Regions from separate parts of the Kurthia sp. FSL E2-0154 genome, predicted to be linked through region 1. Evidence: riboswitches for the same ligand, from Rfam matches in the RefSeq annotation. Region 1 holds a riboswitch; the other holds the start of a gene.
What was found. A riboswitch is a leader RNA that binds a small molecule or an ion and turns the genes downstream of it on or off. The one in region 1 is predicted to bind FMN.
Positions count from the first base shown of each region.

Region 2: linked by a shared signal. The riboswitch ahead of MHB75_RS02670 (ECF transporter S component) and the one ahead of ribE (riboflavin synthase) in region 1 are both predicted to bind FMN.

Region 1 is NZ_JBBOPO010000001.1:1,183,467-1,186,895, forward strand. Features, by position in the region: gene MHB75_RS05775 (SH3 domain-containing protein) at 1-272, opposite strand, end outside; gene ribH (6,7-dimethyl-8-ribityllumazine synthase) at 476-943, opposite strand; partial or broken gene ribB (3,4-dihydroxy-2-butanone-4-phosphate synthase) at 973-1,557, opposite strand; gene ribE (riboflavin synthase) at 1,569-2,201, opposite strand; FMN riboswitch at 2,328-2,461, opposite strand; FMN riboswitch at 2,563-2,696, opposite strand; gene MHB75_RS05795 (metallophosphoesterase) at 2,953-3,429, opposite strand, start outside.
Region 2 is NZ_JBBOPO010000001.1:562,541-565,969, reverse strand. Features, by position in the region: gene MHB75_RS02680 (hypothetical protein) at 1-131, opposite strand, end outside; gene MHB75_RS02675 (biotin transporter BioY) at 413-964, shown strand; gene MHB75_RS02670 (ECF transporter S component) at 1,015-1,596, opposite strand; FMN riboswitch at 1,758-1,893, opposite strand; gene MHB75_RS02665 (ATP-binding protein) at 1,986-3,429, opposite strand, start outside.

The sequences.
Region 1 (3,429 bases):
ATTAAATAACTATTCGCTACATAACCATAAACTTTTTTATACTTAATTTTTGACCAGCCATTTTTTGTTGAAATGACGGTTACTTTCGTATTGTTTTGCAATTTTCCCAATGTTGTTGCTTTCGTTGACGCACTTTTTCGAACATTTAGATTGCTACCATTTGTTATACTCACATACTTTATTTGTGTAGCTGCTGATGCTTCAATTGTTGGCGTTTGACCTATTCCAATTGCTAACATAAGCGTTGCGCCAATCATTATTGTTCTTCTCACCCTATAGTCCCTCCTATATTGAAAACATGGATACTCTTTCCAAATGAGTATTATAACTGTCATTCAATAGGCTGACTATACAAAACAACGACTTCCGAACTAAAGATATAGGTTTATTATATGAGTATAGGTTCCAAGTCATTTTATACGATTTGAAACTAGCAATCTATTGGCATAAAACATACTAGGTCATCTACACTAGTCTATTTTTCTAATAGACGATGAAGATTTGCCATCTCAATTGCTGCTACAGCCGAATCATAACCTTTGTTCCCTGCTTTTGTTCCTGCACGTTCTACAGCTTGTTCAATTGACTCCGTTGTGACAACACCAAAAATAATTGGCACATTCGTTTCAAGTGATACTGAAGCAATTCCTTTTGCAGCTTCATTACATACATAGTCATAATGCGTTGTTGCACCACGAATAACCGTTCCAAGACTAATAATCGCGTCATATTTTTTATAATTTGTTAATTGTTTTGCCATATATGGAATTTCAAAAGCCCCCGGTACTTTTACGACATCAATATTTTCTTCTGCTACACCATGTCTTTTTAAACCATCTACCGCTCCTTCTAATAAACGATTTGTGATGAATTCGTTAAATCTTCCTAATACAATCCCAATTTTTAAGTCTTTTCCGATTAATGTTGTTTCAATCATGTTCATTTTGAATACGCTCCTTTTGTTTGTTCAATATATTGTTTTAATGCTTCGATTGAAATGATAGGTAATACGTGTTTTTTAGCGAATGTGATCAAATTTTCACCTGTCAGCATATGTCCGTCATCGCCCATAATTTCACAAATCACTGCTGCTTCTTTTTTATCGCACAACTTTGCCAACTCAACTCCCGCTTCCGTATGCCCATCACGTTCTAATACACCACCAGCTTTTGCAATAAGTGGGAATACATGTCCTGGACGACGAAAATCTTGTGCTACGGTTTGTTCACTTGTTAAAGCTTGAATCGTTAAGGCACGATCATAAGCGCTGATACCTGTTGTCGTATCGATATGGTCAATCGAAATTGTAAAGGCTGTTCCATGATTATCCGTATTATCTACTGTCATCGGCGCTAAGGCTAAGCGTGCCGCCATTTCTTCAGAAATAGGTGTACAAATTAATCCACGACCCTCAATTGCCATGAATGTTACTTGTTCAGGTGTAATTGTTTCAGCTAATGCAACGAGATCTCCTTCATTTTCACGTGCCTCAGAATCAGTCACGATAATCATGCCACCCACTCGTAAGATACGAAGTGCTTCTTCTATTTCTTGCATATTCCTTCACCTCAAAATCCATTTTTTCGTAAAAAATCTTCTGTTAAAATTGTCGCCATTTGGCTTTGCACATATTTTCCGATGTAATCTGTTTCAATATTGACAACATCTCGCACTTTTTTCATATGCAAAATCGTTGTTTCATATGTGTGTGGAATAAGCGAAACTTCAAATGTTCGCGCGTTTAACGCGAAAATTGTTAGGCTAATCCCATCCAATGTCACAGAACCTCTTAAAACCATCTGTTTGATGAATTTCGGTTCTGTTTCAATCGTTAGACGAATTTCATTTGATGTTTTTAAAATTCGTTGAATCTTTCCAACCGTTTCAACATGCCCTGTCACGATATGTCCACCTAACCGCCCCTGTAACTGCAAAGCTCTTTCAACATTTACTTTTTCACGTAATTGTAGACGGTGTAATGTTGTTGTATGAAAGGTTTCTTTCATAACCGTCGCATGAAAAGCGTGCTGTTCTAGTTTTTCAATTGTTAAGCAAACACCATTTACTGCAATCGAATCACCTAAAGCAGCGTCTTCCAGAATCTTTTCTGCTTGAATTTGCAACACCATATTTTCATTCGCTTGTCGAATCGATTGAATTGTTGCCACTTCTTCTACAATCCCTGTAAATATACAAACCACTCCTTTCCCAAAATAAAAAACTACGCTCAATTGATGAATCAATTCAGGGTAGTTTTATGGAAGAATGATTAAAAGTCATGTCTAAATAAACCTGTTAACATACGTCTTTTTAACAAGTTTTGTTCACACATCCTTCTCCCATCCAGACTATACTGTCGGTTCTGGATTCACACCAGCTCCTGCTCCGAAAAGCTCACGGACTTATCGCTCTAACGCGCATCACCGTCGATTGGGAATTTCACCCGACCCCGAAGGATTATTCAGTTTGATACAACAAAAAAAGACCTTCATTTACATGAGGTCGATGAAAAAAGGTATGTCTAAATAAGCCTATGATTTTTCATATCATAAACAAATTTTTACATGTCTTCTCCCATCCAGACTATACTGTCGGTCCTGGATTCACACCAGCTCCTGCTTCGAAAAGCTCACGGACTTATCGCTCTAACGCGCATCACCGTCGATTGGGAATTTCACCCGACCCCGAAGATTTTTTTAATTGTAGCTATACCATACCACTAATTTATTCAGAAAACTAGATTTTTTACAAAAAAAACTCAAAAGACCAAGAATGATCACGTGGCTTTTGAGTAATTCGAGAGGGACTTAAATTGACTAGGATCGTGTGCATTCGAACATTCGACCGGCGAAACGAGTCACTCGCTAAAGATGTTGGGTCACTCGTAGATTGATTCGGGTCATTCGCTCGTCCAAACGGGACATTCGAGGGCGAAACGGATCATTCGTCCATTTATTTCGATTCTAAAGTTGTAACGACGATTTCCGGGCGGTTGAAGACACGTAGTGGGAAGAGACTATTTCCTAGACCACGGCTAATTACGTGTTGCAACTGCTCCACTTGTTCAATTCCTTCTGTGTGTTTTGGGAATAGCGAGGCGTCGTGATTGGCTAATCCACCTAACAATGGTAAGCGAATTTGTCCGCCATGTGCATGTCCTGTGTATGCAAGGTCGATTCCAGCTTGCGCGTATTTTTCGCCAAATTCTGAACGGTGTGCTAATAAGATTTTGAATTGATCTTGTGGAACATTCACCAGCGCTTTTGCCAGCATATCTTCTGTTGTTTCACCTGACAACGGGTCGCTAATACCGATAAGTTGTATACTCGCACCATTGTAGCGGAATGTTTCTGCTTCATTATTTAAAACATGTACCCCCTTTTTTTGGAGTGCTATATGAATCTCTTTAACTCGATTAATTGAAATTTC
Region 2 (3,429 bases), 620 kb from region 1:
GGAAATGAATACATACTAATGTTTAATGCCGAAGTCAAAAAATCATCTTGCTGATTACTATATAGCATCGGTAATATAAAAAACGCAGCAAGAGATGTAATGAAAGCACTGAGTAGTTTCCTTTCGGTCACAAAGCTTCCCCTCTCTATTTTATCAGTCATTTTTTCTCATATTGAAGCAAATTTCTTATTTTTTAATTTGTTCAATCGTCTTTGTCTTATTATACATATTTCTAATCTTTTTGCAAATTCTCTGACATTTATTGTAAGTTGTTACTTTAAAATGATATTTTTTTGTTATATACGTCATATACTTTACGTTGATGTTACAAAAAAAGTATTGACCTTTTTTCATTTTTTCATTATATTTTGGTTAACTACTTTTAAAATAAGTTTACACAAAGGGGATTTTTATGAGAAATGAACAATTGAAGATGTGGATTCTTTCCGCATTATTCGCAGCAATTATCGGGATTTTTGCACAGGTTACGATTCCACTACCACTCATTCCAATTACAGGACAAACATTTGCAATTGGTTTAGCTGTTACAATTCTAGGACTTCGTTATGGCTCGCTATCTGTATTTATTTACATATTACTAGGCGCAATTGGGATCCCAGTCTTCAGTGGTATGTCAGGTGGTCTAGGCGTTGTTGCAGGACCAACTGGTGGCTATATTATCGGCTTCCTACCAGCAGCTGTAGCAATCGGTTTATACCTTGAAAAATTCGGTTTTACAAAGGTACAAGCGATCATTGCCAATATTATCGGAATGATTGTAACACTTGCTTTCGGTACAATCTGGCTAAAATTTAGTGCTGATTTATCTTGGACTGGTGCATTTATGGGCGGTGTCTATCCATTCTTACTTGTTGGTGTAATTAAAGCTGTTTTATCTGCGCTAGCAGGCGTTGCCGTACGCAATCGCTTATTACATGCACAATTACTACGTGTACAACATTAAAACTCATACAAAAAGCTTTGGCATTTTCTTAAATGCCAAAGCTTTTTTAGTTATGCTTGGAAACTTCTGCGTTCTTTCGTCATCCACTTACCCATTACATTAAATAATAGTAGGAAGACAATTGTTACAAGAATACCTTTAATAATATTGAATGGTAGCACACCCGCTACGATTGTAGCACGTAATGCAGCCCCTGTTTCAACAGGCATGTTTAAGAAGTAATTATACATTGGCATAAAGACGAAGTAATTTAATACACTCATACCTACTGCCATAGAGATTGTACCTACAACAAGACCAATTCCCAATCCTTTTTTTGTACTTAATTTTTTATAAACAAAGTACGTTGGAAGGATAAATAATAAGCCTGTTACAAAGTTTGCCATATGCCCTACTGGTACCCCCGTTGGACTACCTGTGTATACCCAGTCAATGACATTCTTTAGTAGCTCGACTAAAATCCCTGCAAGTGGTCCCATAATAATCATTGCGACTAACGCTGGGATATCACCGAAATCTACCTCTAAAAAATTCGGGAATGGCGGAATTGGAAAATTAATTAAATGTAGTAAAAATGCAATACTACTTAGCATCCCAATTGCAATCATGCGACGTAACTTCTTGTTCTTCATATTCTGTTTTCTCCTTTTGTTGCGGATCACTTCAAAAAGAGGTAAGGCTGCGCGTGTGCTTATTTAAAATAGAACTCCCACGTAGAAGTACTTCTACGCGGGAGAATTAGGTAACATTAAATAAACGTTGTTCACTCATTTTTATGAACACAACGCTGTACCTTCACCTTCTCCCATCCAGACTATACTGTCGGCTTTGGAGTTGCACCAAATCAACCTGTTAAGGTTCGCGGGCTGAGAAGTGTTAAACACTTCATTACCGCCGGTCGGGAATTACACCCTGCCCCGAAGATGAACCGTATTTATTTTTTCCACACATTCATCATACAAAAAAAGTCTTGAATTGTAAAGAGAATTTTCTCTCGAATTCAAGACTTTTTCTTTATTCATTAAATTTCATCTGGTAGTGGTAGGAAGAATGTAAAGGTTGTACCTACATCTACTTCGCTTTCTACCGTAATACGGCCTCGATGTGCATTAATAATATTACTTGCAATGGCTAGACCTAAACCTGTGCCACCCTTACCTCTTGTTCGTGCTTTATCTGCTTTATAAAAGCGTTCAAAGACATATGCAAGGTCTTCTTTCGGAATACCAGCACCATCGTCTTGAATACGAATGCGCACTTGTCCTGCATATTGGTCTGCTAGCACCTTTACATGCCCACCACTTGCTGTATGACGAATTGCGTTATCCACTAAATTCGTTACAACTTGTTCGATGCGGTCTTCATCAATCTGAACGCGCGCATCATCTGAGAACTCTGTTTCATAACTTACTTCGATTCCTTTTTCTTTCCCACGCTGTACGAACTTCTGTGTCATACGTTCAAATACTTGATTAATACTTAAATCATCGAGATATAAACGCATCTTCCCAGATTCCATACGCGCTAAATCGAGTAAGTCGGTTACTAATCGGCTCATGCGCTGTGATTCATCATAAATAATACGCATCATTTCATTGCGTTCTTCCTCCGAAGACACAACTCCGTCTAAGATGGCTTCACTATATCCTTGAAGCATCGAAATAGGTGTACGTAACTCATGTGATACATTTGCAATGAAATCTGAACGCAATTTATCAAGGCGATGTTCTTCTGTCTTATCTCGCAAAACAGCTACTGCACCACGTACTGATTCAGCACTATATAAAGGGCTAATTGAAATGACATAATATACACCATCAATTTCTAATTCTTCCTCTAGTTCTTCTTCTAAATCAAGTACATGTTCTAGCATATGATAGATAGCTATTGGCAATGGTTTTGACTGATCTTCTTTCGATAAGAACCATTTTTGTAATAATAATTCGGCTGGTGGATTACTTAACAAAATTGTACGATCACGATTAAACGTAATTACCGCATCTGTCATAGACGTTAAAATACTCGATAACTGTTCTTTCTCTTGATTAATGACTTCCACATGGTGCTTTAACTGTCTACCCATTTGATTGAAGGCCGTTGCAAGCTGTCCAATCTCATCACGACTCAATACAGGTACTTTTGAATCGAACTTGCCTTTTGCGACTTCAAATGCAGCTTCACGCATTTTACGAAGCGGTGAAGTAATACGACTTGATAAGAAGAACGCAAAGAATGTCGTTAACACTAAAGCAATTGCAGCAGATAAGAAGACGATTTTTGTTGTCTCTTTTGTCGTACGATGAACAGCATCTGGGCTTTGATAGATGAAAACTGCACCATGCACTTTTTGGTCTACATTAATCGGCGACGCGAGCACAATATAATTCTCCATATGTTCTTTATCTGTTGTAGATGGTAATAACATCTCTTTTACAATCGGTTCATCTGATTCATAGACCTTGTCA